3 regions of the Paenibacillus sp. 2KB_20 genome follow, and region 1 is predicted to be linked to each of the others. Evidence: riboswitches for the same ligand, from Rfam matches in the RefSeq annotation. Region 1 holds a riboswitch; each other region holds the start of a gene.
The links. A riboswitch is a leader RNA that binds a small molecule or an ion and turns the genes downstream of it on or off. The one in region 1 is predicted to bind cyclic di-AMP.
Positions count from the first base shown of each region.

Region 2: another riboswitch for cyclic di-AMP. It lies ahead of AB4124_RS21645 (C40 family peptidase); the one in region 1 lies ahead of AB4124_RS05270 (TrkH family potassium uptake protein).
Region 3: another riboswitch for cyclic di-AMP. It lies ahead of AB4124_RS07385 (hypothetical protein); the one in region 1 lies ahead of AB4124_RS05270 (TrkH family potassium uptake protein).

Region 1 is NZ_JBFRHH010000001.1:1,119,642-1,123,861, forward strand. Features, by position in the region: gene AB4124_RS05265 (potassium channel family protein) at 1-620, opposite strand, end outside; gene AB4124_RS05270 (TrkH family potassium uptake protein) at 637-1,977, opposite strand; cyclic di-AMP (ydaO/yuaA leader) riboswitch at 2,043-2,187, opposite strand; gene AB4124_RS05275 (CPBP family intramembrane glutamic endopeptidase) at 2,479-4,167, shown strand; gene uvrC (excinuclease ABC subunit UvrC) at 4,139-4,220, opposite strand, start outside.
Region 2 is NZ_JBFRHH010000007.1:581,895-586,114, forward strand. Features, by position in the region: gene AB4124_RS21630 (copper homeostasis protein CutC) at 1-288, shown strand, start outside; gene AB4124_RS21635 (ROK family protein) at 324-1,277, shown strand; gene AB4124_RS21640 (hypothetical protein) at 1,674-2,201, opposite strand; cyclic di-AMP (ydaO/yuaA leader) riboswitch at 2,463-2,592, shown strand; gene AB4124_RS21645 (C40 family peptidase) at 2,596-3,072, shown strand; gene AB4124_RS21650 (stalk domain-containing protein) at 3,303-4,220, opposite strand, start outside.
Region 3 is NZ_JBFRHH010000002.1:344,859-349,078, reverse strand. Features, by position in the region: gene AB4124_RS07395 (proline dehydrogenase family protein) at 1-244, shown strand, start outside; gene AB4124_RS07390 (hypothetical protein) at 303-767, opposite strand; cyclic di-AMP (ydaO/yuaA leader) riboswitch at 1,470-1,637, shown strand; gene AB4124_RS07385 (hypothetical protein) at 1,768-2,178, shown strand; gene AB4124_RS07380 (potassium-transporting ATPase subunit F) at 2,329-2,406, shown strand; gene kdpA (potassium-transporting ATPase subunit KdpA) at 2,437-4,116, shown strand; gene kdpB (potassium-transporting ATPase subunit KdpB) at 4,138-4,220, shown strand, end outside.

The sequences.
Region 1 (4,220 bases):
GAGCCGATAACGACCATAATGTCGCCGGAGTTCACCACATCCATGGCTGTTGGCGCTACGATGATGCCGGATTGTTTATTCAGGGCCACCACGCTGACACCGTAGCGAACCCTCGTATTGAGCTCGCTAAGCGTTTTTCCGTCCATGCAGTCCGTGACCGTCATCTCCACAATCAGATAGTCCTTGGATAATTCGATATAGTCGAGCAGGTTGGGCGTGACAAGCTGGTGAGCTACCCGGATCCCCATATCCCTTTCCGGAAAGATCACCCGGTCCACGCCCAGCTTCTCCAGCGCCCGGCCGTGCAGCACCGAAATCGCCTTGGCAACGACCATGGCGACACCAAGCTCTTTTAACAAGATGGCGGATAAGATGCTCATCTGAATATCGTTCCCGATCGCCACAATCCCGCAGTCGAAGTTACGGATACCGAGCGATTTAAGCACCTCTTCGTCCGTAGCATCCGCCACCACCGTGTGCGTCAGCAGCTCGCTCATATCCTCGACAACCTCTTCACTGCGGTCGATGCCGAGCACCTCATATCCCTGTTCCATCAGTTCAAGCGCCAGGCTGGCGCCAAATCGTCCCAAACCGATGATTGCAAATTGCTTTGGTTTCATGTCTCTCCTGTACTCCTTATCCAATAATCATTTTGCCTTCCGGATGACGATATAATTCTTTACCCTTTTTTGGCCCCAGTGCATAAGCAAGCGTCAAAGGCCCCAATCGCCCTGCAAACATCGTAATACTGATCAAAATCTTCCCGAATCCCGTCAGTTCAGGCGTTAAACCCATGGAGAGACCCACCGTACCGAAGGCGGATGTCGTTTCGAATAGGATCTCCAGGAAGCTCCCTTCCTCTGTCGTTGACAGAATCATCGATACGATTAGAACGAGCAGCAGTGCCAGTAATGCAATGGTCAGTGCCTTCAGCACCCGCTCCTGGGCCAGGCGATAACGGAACATGACGATGTCTTCACGCCCGCGCATCATGGCGATAACCGCCCCCACCATAATGGTGAAGGTTGTTGTTTTGATACCGCCACCGGTTGACCCTGGGGATGCTCCGATAAACATCAGAATCACGATAAAAAATTGCGTGGCCTGTCGAAGCCCCGTAATATCTATAGTATTCGCGCCAGCTGTACGCGGCGTTACGGACTGGAATAACGCACCGAAGAATTTTCCGCCCCAATTCAGAGAGCCGAGCGTCCTCGGATTGGTGAATTCAAATATAAGAATGACGATAAATCCAACCAGCAGCAAGGTAGCCGTCATGGTGAGCACCACTTTGGAGTGCAAGGAAAGTCTCCGCTGTTTTCGGAAATCAATCAGATCGGATAATACGATAAAACCAATCCCACCTGAGACAATCAAAAACATCACGACTATGTTGACTACAGGATCGTAGACATACCCAGTCAAACTCCGAAAATCACCAAACAAATCAAAACCGGCGTTGTTAAACATCGTGACTGCATGAAAAACGCCATAATAAATCGCCTGGCCGATCGGCATATCAAACGCCCAGCGGATCGATAGAATGATGGCACCACAGGCCTCGATGATGAGGGAGTACAACAACACTCTGCGAATCAGCCTTACGATTCCTTCCATCGAGGACTGATTCATCGCTTCTTGCAGAATGAGACGATCCTTGAGCGATATGCGTCTTTTCAGAGCCAAGGCAAATAAAGTAGCCATCGTCATGAATCCGAGCCCGCCGATCTGAATCAGCAGCATAATCACGACTTGGCCGAAGGAACTGAATGTCGTTCCTGTATCCACCACAACCAGACCCGTTACACATGTTGCCGATGTCGAAGTGAACAAGGCATCGATAAATTCAAGCGGTTCACCTGTACTTGTGGAAATCGGCAGCATTAACAGCGCCGTCCCGATGAAGATAATAGCCGCAAAACCAAGCACGAGAATCTGCGGTGGAGACAACCTGAGCCAGTTAAATTTAGAGTTCAATCGGTCACCTTCTTAAAAAAAATCAAGAAAAAAAGACACTGGAAAACGCAGTGCCCTTTACGGTCTGGTTCCTGTGCTGCAGCCTACGAGGTTAGCTGACGGATTCGGGCATTTCCACAGGTCGCCCTATTCATTATTCTAGGAATAATGAAATTCACCCCAATTACATGGTTCCCCCATTTTCAGTACGAAATTCGGCTGGAATATTCGGTTCCTTGAAGCATGATGTGATTATAACGCAATCTGGTACGTAACCCAATGCCGTTTTTCACCCAAAAAATCTTTAAAAGAGCGCGAATTGGGCATATTCAAGAATACAAGCATAGGGTTCTCTAACGTTTTCGAAACCTTTCATTCATTTTCATCGATTTGTTTCATTATTCCGGATATTGGGATAAGCTGCTTATGACTTTCATAACTATGTTATATTGACTCTATGCGTACTTAATCAGGCATATCGAATACCAGTGGGAGTATCAACTTTCCTAGAGGAGGAATTTCATGAATCGTGCAAGAGAGCCCTTGAAGCTGAAGCCCAATCTCAAACAGCTCATCGCGCCTGCCGCAGTCGGCCTGATTCTGTTCCTATTATTTCAGGTGTTTCCGTCGACGAATCCGGATTCTACCGAGATGGCATCTCCGAATATCATATCCAAGGAGCAGGCTCGGCAAGCGGCTTCAAGCTTTGCTCAGGAGCATTTGCAGTTTACGGCTGCAAAAACGGATGACACATTGGTTACATATCAATCCAAATCGGAACTTTACGGATATCTGGCGAAGGAAAAGAAACTTTCGGAATACAACAAAACCTATGAAGCCAAATATCCCTATGACGTATACCGCGTTCGCTTCAGCGAGCCGGGAGGCAATGCCCTCAATGTGGACGTGCACATGCAAAATTCAGGCATCGTCGGCTTCTCGTACGATTACGCCCGCTCCAGCTATGACCGGATTGAGCTGAACAAGGGCGATGTACAAAGGCAGATGCTGCTTGTCGTCGAGGACGGCATGTCATTAGCCGAGAAGCAAGCGCTCGCGGAGCCTTGGCTCCAGCGAGCGGGCTATGACCTGTCGCGCCTTGAGCTGGTTACACGGGAAGGGGAACCCCGGCTCCGATATGTGGACCCGGAATCCAAGATTGGCGATTCCCGATTGGAGCACCGTTTCACCTTCGAACATGGGAAATTACGCTCCTATGAGCCATCCTTCTCAGTCCCGTTCGCCCATTCCGCCTATGTCAACAAGCAGACTCAGGATGCAACGCTGCTGACACTCGCAGGGTATGGCCTGTTCACCCTCATCCTTGGCATTCTTGCCATTGTGTACAGCGTAAAGACCAGAGCCTATACGTCGTTTAAGCGCGGCCTGTTCCTAGCGGTGCTGCTGTTTATCATTCAGATGCTAAATACGTATAATCTGATTCCCGTTTTCAAATCCGAGGGGATGTCGCAAACCGGTATATTCGGGATGATGATTTTCTATGCGGTCTATTCGCTCATATTCTCCGCCCTGCTCTATTTCTCCCTTGTCGGGGGCAACGGACTATGGCAAAAAGAAGACGGGCTCAATCCATGGCCGCGCGCCAAAGAACCCGGATACGGTCATTATGTACTGGACAGCATGAAGCTGGGATATATGTGGGCTTTCATCCTGCTTGGGGTCCAATCCATTATCTTTATCGTTCTGGGCCTAACCTTAAATACATGGTCCACCACGGATGCCACACAGTCGCCTTACAACATGCTCTATCCTTGGCTGTTTCCGCTGATGGCCTGGCTGGCCGGCATATCCGAAGAGGCCGTCTATCGACTGTTCGGAATCAAAATGGTGAAAAAGATCGTCCGCAATACTTTCGTTGCCAGTTTGATTACCTCGCTCATCTGGGCGCTCGGGCATACGCTTTATCCGATATACCCTGTAATTTCCCGGCCCATTGAACTGGTTATCATCGGCTTGCTGTTCAGCTACATCTTTTTGAAATATGGGTATTTGGCGGCCATGTTCTCCCATGTCATCTTTAATAGCATCTTGATGGGTATTAGCCTGATCTTGCTCAAGGACACCACCAACTTGCTGATTGGTGCTTTCTACATGGTGCTTCCTGCGCTTGTTGCGTATGCGATTTACCGTTTCAATCCAACAAAAAAAGAGAAGCCGTATGTCACGACTCCTCCTCACGAAGTGCCTTAAGAATTTCCGTTGCTAATTTCTCACCGATTGAAAGGGGCTTGAAGTCTTCGACT
Region 2 (4,220 bases), on a different contig from region 1:
CGTACATTGCAGAAATACCCGTCGGTTACCCGTGTCCTAACGTCAGGAGGGCCGGAGCCTGCACCGCAGGCCATCCCGAGAATTCGGGAGCTTGTAGAACAAACGGCAGGCAGTGAACTTAAAATATTGGCCGGCAATGGTCTGAAGTGGGAAATCATACACGATTTTATCGACCGGACCGGTGTGAGCGAGGTCCATTTCGGCTCAGCTGTTCGGTACGGTCGATCAGGGCTGAAGCCCATCGATCCGGTCGAGCTGCGATCGCTGGCTGAGAGCATACATCAATAGAAGTAGCAAACCTATCGGAAACAGGTGAACAAAAATTGCAAACCGTATGGAATAAACAGCAAGAATTTGTGGTTGGCGTTGACCTTGGGGGTACGAAGATCGCGGCAGCGCTCTTTGATTCCGAAGGACAGCTGCTGAACCGGGAGCAAATGGAGACAGCGGGTGCGCGTACGGCTGAAGAAGTGGTCGCGAGAATTACGAACATGATCCGCAGTGTGTCGGACGGCCACCCTCTTCGAGGCGTAGGGATGGCTTCACCCGGAACAGTTAACAGTAGGGAGGGGATTGTCATTCATGGTACGAATCTGCCGGAATGGACGAATGTCCCCCTCAAAGCCTGGATGGAACGTGATCTGCATACGGAAGTACAGGTGCTGAATGATGCCAATGCAGCCGCATGGGGAGAGTATGTAAGAGGTGCCGGAAGAGGGTCGACGAACATGGTGTACGTGACGCTAAGCACCGGCATCGGCTCAGGGATCGTGCTGGATGGGAAGCTGTTCCTGGGCAGCAGTTCATTTGCTGGGGAACTGGGACATCATATCATTGATCCGAACGGTCCGCAGTGCAATTGCGGGAGCCACGGCTGCTGGGAGGTATTTGCTTCAGGAACGGCCATCGGCCAGGCAGCATCCCAGCGGATGCTCACCCAGCCCAGCGTAATTTCTGAACTGGCCGCAGCCGAGGCGGGAGTGAACGCTAAACATGTTTTCGAGGCTAAACGTCTTCATGACCCCGTCGCAGTAGAGGTCATCGATCGAGCCATCTATTATATGGCGCTAGGACTGGTTAACGTCATTCACAGCTTCAACCCCGATCGCATCGTGATTGGAGGGGGAGTAAGCAGAGCGGGCGATCTTTTATTTCCGCAGCTGCGGGAAATGACAGATAAGCTGGTCATGCCATCCTATTTAGGCACGTACGAGATCGTTCCTGCAGGACTTCGGGACGATGTTGGTCTGGTTGGAGCTGCGGCCTTGTTCCAGTAGCATAGGTGTAAAGAGAACGTTACGGATAGAATAAAGGATGGAATAGAGGTTAGATAAAAAGCGTTCGGATCGGCGACGTAGTTTCATGTTAACCGAGCTTAAGCGAATTAGACAAAAGCCGCCCTTCAGGGGGCGGCTTTCCAATTATTCATAGAGAGCGGGAAACGGAGCGATCATTTTTTTCGTTATAAGTCCGTAACATGTGACAAGTGATAGGCGTGAACCGTAAGCCGTCATCCGTTTTCACTGGAGGCGAGTTTTTGGTTTCCTGGTTAGGTTTGTTTGTATCCGACAAACAATAAGCGGTTGCTCACACTTTCCCGCGATGCCGGCGGAAACCGCCGGCTCCAAACCCGCACGTGGGATGACCTGCAGGCTTGGAGCCGGCGGCTGCCGCTATTCCATGTACTTGGATGCGTCAAACGTAATCATGGACGTATGATTGGCATGTTCAATCAGTGAAGAGAGCTTGGTTACTTCGCGTTCCTTCTTCCGCGCTTGCGCCTGATAAGCTTCCGGATCATATAAAGCGACGTTGAACAGCGTTACGGCACCATCTCCGCTGCCACGGCTGCTCTGCCGCTCCAGCTTCTTGCGGGAGCCGAGATGAGCAAGTTGTCCGATATCGCTGCGGATCTGTTTGGCCAGCTCGATCGCTTCCATGATGGTCATGTCGGAGCCGTTCCAGCTAATGGTTTGCGTTGTATTGGAGATTGCCATCAGCAAATCCAGCTTTCTGTAATCCGCGGCGGCGGCTTCGATTTCTTCCGTAATGGCATCCACACTGCGTGCAGGATATTCCGCCGTTTCCCCTTTTTCAATGATTGTGCTGCTGTTGTTCAAGCGTTCCGACATCAATTGATTCAAGAGACGGTTGATTGCTGCCCGGACTGCCAAAGCTTCAGCCATCGTGATTTGTCTCATAAGTGATCGATCACCTCTTTAATTTCATTACTGATTATGTAAACGCATAGGTTTGTAAAAAGTTGCTAGATTATTAAAAAAAGCAGTTCGAGAAGGAAAGCAGAGTTACATAATTGTCATGACTGTGTGAAGATGGTTAAAAAATAGTCGGCCGGAATTAACCATCTTTACGACAGCTCCAAACATAAAACGATAGATTTTTAGGATATGATTGACAGCATCCTTGCTTGTATACTATATTAAGAGAAGGTTACAAAACGTTAATGAATTTTGCCGAATTTCGTTTGGAAAACGGGGGAACCGTCTTGGGTGAATTACTCTTGTATAGAGAGTATAGGGAACCTTCAACCGAACCCTTAGCTAACTCCGTAGGCATCGAAGGAGAGAACATATTTTGAAGAAGTTTGTCATCACTTTGCTAGGGTCTGCAATTATTTTTTCTTCCGGTGCCGTATCAGCATTTGCTGATCAACAACCGAATTTTCAGTATCAAGTGAAGCAATTGGTAGGAACTCCATACAAATGGGGCGGAACGACCACTAGCGGGTTTGATTGCTCCGGATTTATTCTGTACATGTTTAGAAATTTTGATATGGATCTTCCACGCACTTCCCAAAGCCAGGCTCAAGCCGGTGAACATGTGGATCGCGAAGATCTGCGGGTTGGAGATTTGGTATTCTTCAATACAAGCGGCAGCGGAATTTCTCATGCAGGCGTTTACATTGGTGACGGACAATTTGCGCATGCTTCCAGCAGCAAGGGAGTCAGAATCAGCAAGCTTAGCGATTCATATTACGAGCCACGTTATGTCACGGCACGTCGTGTGTTGAGTCAAGAAAATTATGCGAGACTGGTAGGAAGCGCAAGCTAATTGGATTACATTGCAGTTTAGGGTTCAATACATAACCAGAAAGCCTGACAAAGGGTTGTCCTTGTCAGGCTTTCTTTTTTTTAGATATCAGAAAGTATAAACTTCGAAGCTTGTGACTTCCTGATATCGCAAGAAAAACGTCTACTAACTGCGGTCTGTCATCTGTGAAAGTAGCGTCGATAGAAGTTTTTCTTACTATAAGTCTGTCAATCCCCACAGGGGTTGTTCGGTTACTCCTTAACAACAGAGGCATTCACAGCTGCTTCCATCCCGTTATTATAGAGACGGAACAAGCCAAGACGCCAGAAAGCAGCGCCTTTCAGATCATAGCGTTTGGCCAAACCGAGCTTATCGTCCACGGAAGTGGCTGTTTCGCTGCTTAAGCTGATGCCAAGCAAAAGCTTCTGCTTCGGGACACCTGCTTGGAGTGCCAACTGGATCGCTTGGTCCACCAGGCTGTTTGGTTCGGGTACCTGAGATTTGGTTCCGACCGGATTGTACTGATAAGCCATAACGATGAGATCATCGGCGATGGAGGCCAGCGCTTTGTAATCGTAACCTTTATAGGCGCTGTTCAATGGCGGCACCGCTAAGGACAGAGCAATGTCATGCGGCAATGCTGCCTTTAATTGCTTGACATAATCATTGAGCAGCTTCTGCTGGTTTACGACATCCAGTTTAAAACCGAGCCCTTCAAAATCAAGTACAACGCCGCCGAAGCCGTTCTCCGTTACCGCGGATGTGATGCCTTCAATGGACTTTTGGCGCAGGCTGCTGTCGCTCAGTACTTTGGTTAATTCGCCGTTTCCATCTAAGGCATAGACCATGAGGTATGGTTTAATCTTCTGGTCCGTAGCATCTGCTACCATCGATTGCGGCGTAACGTCACCGGCCGCAGCGGGCAGGCGGTACTCGTCGCCTTGAAGCGTGAACTGACCTTCACGATCGATGCGGCTCCATCCAAAGGCGACTGAATTCATAGATGCAACAAGATCCCGTTCTTGGAAAGATTGCAATGCATAGAAGGCTCTCAAATGCATCTCGCGCTGCGGCGATACAAGGGAGACCGTGCGAGTTGCCTGATTCCAGCCCACATCGACACCGAAGTGGCTGCTGAACGAGCTAAGCGGGATCAGTACACGGCCTTC
Region 3 (4,220 bases), on a different contig from region 1:
GCATGATGACAACATCATCGACTGGGTGAAGGTGTTTGCCGAGCAGAGCCACATAGACAAACAGGAATTTGAGTTTCAGATGCTGTACGGGCTGCGGATGAACGATCAGGCAGCGCTTGCACAGGACGGCTACCGCATTCGGTGTTATATGCCCTACGGAACGATGTGGTACCCGTATTTTACGCGGCGGCTGGCGGAGAAGCCGGCCAACCTGATGATGGTGCTCAAAAATATGTTCAAGTGAGCGGGGGAAAACAATCAATTGAAAGTGAAGCGAGGACGGTAGCTCTCTAGCTACTGTCCTAGAAGAAATAATACGCCTCCGAGCAGTCCATCAGGAAGGAACGCTCCAGCGGCAAGCTGCCTAACCGCTTACGGGTGATGTGCTGTTGCCGATTGGTCTCCAGATCGGCGAGCGCCGATACGGCGAGCTGCATCCGGGCGGATCCCCACTGGTGCTGCTTCTGGGCATAGCGAACGGCCTCGGTCACGGACATGCCTTTCAGCCTCGTAAAGACGGCTGCCCAGCGGACTAGATCCGTGAATTCCCTGTTGCTTGGCAGCGCATATTCGGCATAACCGGCCGCGTCTTTGCAGCTGATTTTGAACAAACCGCAGTTCCAATCTCGTTTGCTCCAGGGGATAAAGCGTTCAGCCGAGCCCTGGTCGAAACGCAATATCTCCATATGGCGGATGGGCTCTACACTTAATGCGGGAACTTCGGTTTCGATAACGGATGTCAGTGCATCCTCGATGAATTTCGTCATGATCTACGCTCCTTTATAGGAATGTTATATGCACGGTAAAAAGGCCTGGTGAGCAGAGATCCCCCGCTCTCCAGGCCTTTTTGTCGTTAGAGGCCCTGCTCCATTGGCGATTTTGGTTCCCCCGTCTCCCCATCTGTGGGGAGCTCAGCGTATAACGAATGTTTCGAATAGATGGATGAATCATACGCCGGAGGAAACTAAAAGTAAATGATCATATGGGACGGATATATTCCGAAAATCGATGAAAACCGTGTAAGAAAACGTGTACATTCAGTCGTGTCATCGATTATCATGGCAAAATCTCGGTATCTCGATAGATTGCGATAAATACAAGAAAACAAGAGAAATACATAGTATAGAGTAGTATTCGAGAGATAATGAAGCGATACTGGTCAGTTCCTGTTCGACATAACGCCACATGTGTTTTTGCTCACATTTACTTCCTGCAGGGCCAGACGTATGATACGAACTATGAATTGACGGACATCAGCGACAGGCAAACGGGCAGCCGTTCCATGAAGGCCTACAGACAGTGTGAGAGCTCAGTTGGGCTCTTTTATGGATCGAATCTCGGGCGAAGGCGCCATGGGTCTTCGCTGAAATTGCAGGATGATGCGACTCTCACCGCTCGAACCTGATGCTGTGTTGTTTTGCCGGACCTGGATGTTTAGTCAATGGCTAATAGAATAACATGCTACTCGTTTTCAATTTTCGCTGAGTCCTTGAATGGAAAAGGAACGGGGGAACCAGTCGGGAGATGAATCTATCTCTCAGGGGTGAATCCCATGGACAAGATAACGGTCTATGGGTAGGGCGACTCTCACGCCCGAATCCGTCAGCTAACCTCGTAAGCGTATCGAGAGAGGCAACGATTGTCGTGGACTTGGGCCACGGTGTATTTCACCGTGTCCTATTAAGGAGCCTGCGGGAAGAGTTCTTCTCTTTCCACAGGCTTCTTTGTTGTTGTCTTCTCTTTCCGAACTTAGGAGGAGAACAAAAGATGGAGAAATCGCAGGAGTTTATCCTGGTATCCGCACCGAACAAGGCCGGGGAAGAATTTATCCGCCAGCTGATCTTTAAGCGCATTTCGTTTGTGGCCATAGCCAACAACCGGGTTGAACAGGAGAGGCTGCATGAGCTGGGCTGCACCAACATGATACTAATCGATACAAGGGACGAGCAAACCTGGATCATTCCCGAGTTTCCCGTCAGCAAGGTGTTTCTGTTCGAGAGCAGCTTGAATCTATGCTGCCGCTATTTACGGATTTGCCGGACCTGGACCACAGAGTCGATTTATGTGATTACCCATTCCAGCAATCCGCGATTGATATACAAAGGGCTGGGTGCCGATGTGGTGCTTCATACGAACCATCACCAGGTATCCTTCCTGATTTTGTCCATTGTCAGCTAAGGTCTTGGCTGATATCACAACGAGGTTTTAGGAGGTTATATTCATGCAGGATTTATATATGGTGCTCATATTGGGAGGAACCTACGGACTGTTCATGCTGTTCATGTCTTGGTGTGGGCGCGTGGTTTCTGAACCGGAGGCGGATTAACCATGATGATCATTTTGGTATGCACGCTCTTTATTTTTCTGTACTTGATTTATGCGCTGATTCACCCTGAAAAATTCTAGGGAGACAGCTGAAGGAGGAAGGCATTCGCCATGGGCATTTTACAAATTGCCATCGTTATACTCGTTCTGGTGCTGCTGGTAAAGCCGCTTGGAACTTATCTATATCAGGTGTTTCGCAATGAAGGCAATGGAACGGACAGATGGTTCTCCTGGGCGGAGAAACCGCTCTTCACACTGATTGGTTTGAAAGAACGCAAGGGAATGACGTGGAAAGGTTATGCCATCAGCTTTGTGATGACGAATATCGTGCTGGTCGCGTCTGGGTATTTGATTCTGCGGTTGCAGAGAGTACTACCCTTCAACCCGAATGGCATCGATAATATGGAATCGACCTTGTCGTTCTCTACGATCATCAGCTTTATGACCAATACGAATCTTCAGCATTACAGCGGGGAGTCGGGGTTATCCTATATGGCCCAGATGGCTGTCATTACGATGATGATGTTCACGTCTGCGGCAACCGGGCTCTGCGTGGCGATTGCTTTTATCCGGGCGGTGACTAGCAAGGGCTCAACCGTCGGTAATTTTTTTGAGGACTTCGTCAAAGCTCACACCCGGGTGTTCATCCCGGCTGCGTTCATCATTGCAATGGTACTGGTTGCGCTGCAGGTGCCGCAGACCTTGAAGCCTACGCTCAGCGTCACGACGCTGGAAGGTAGCGAGCAGCAAATAGCCGTAGGGCCAGTAGCTGCGCTTGAATCGATCAAGCATCTGGGCACCAACGGCGGCGGGTTTATGGGAGTGAACTCGGCACATCCGTTCGAGAACCCGTCCCCGCTGACCAATGTCATCGAAATCCTGTCCATGTGGAGTCTCGGGGCGGCACTTCCGTATACGTTCGGTTTATTCGCCAAGAGCCGCAAACAGGGCTGGATTATTTTCTCGGTGATGATGACCTTGTTTATCGCTTTCCTGTCGCTGAACTATGCCGCTGAAACCAATGGCAATCCGGCGCTGAACCGCTTGGGCATCGATGCCTCGCAAGGCAGCATGGAGGGCAAGGAGGTCCGGTTCGGGGTTGCTCAATCTTCTCTGTTCACGACGGTGACGACCGCGGCCACAACCGGGTCGGTCAACAACATGCATGATACACTCACGCCGCTTGGAGGGATTACGCCGCTGTCCCTGATGATGCTGAACTCTGTTTTTGGCGGAAAGGGCGTTGGGCTGATGAATATGCTTATGTACGCGATATTGGCGGTGTTCCTGGCCGGTCTTATGGTTGGTCGAACCCCCGAATTTCTAGGCAGAAAAATCGAGGCGCGGGAGATGAAGCTGATTGCGATTGTTATCCTGGTGCATCCATTTATCATCCTGGCTCCGACCGCCCTTGCGCTGATGACAGATGCAGGGCAGGCAGGCATTACCAATGCGGGCTTTCATGGCATCTCGCAAGTATTGTACGAATACACGTCTTCCGCTGCCAATAACGGTTCCGGATTTGAGGGTCTGTCAGATAACACGCCGTTCTGGAACATTACAACAGGACTGGTCATGCTCTTCGGCCGTTACATTTCGATGATTGCCCTGTTGGCGGTGGGCGGCTCGCTGATGCGGAAGCAATGGGTTCCCGAGACGCTTGGGACGTTCCGGACAGATAATAAGCTGTTTGCCGGCATTCTCATTGCAGTGGTTCTGATTATCGGTGCATTGACCTTCCTGCCTGTACTTGTGCTTGGTCCGATTGCTGAGCATCTGACGATCCGTTAATAGAAAAGGTGGCCTATTACCATGAATAATACGAGAAAAAAAGTGATGTCCAAAGAGATGGTTCGTCAGGCGCTCAAGGAGAGCTTCACGAAGCTGAACCCCGT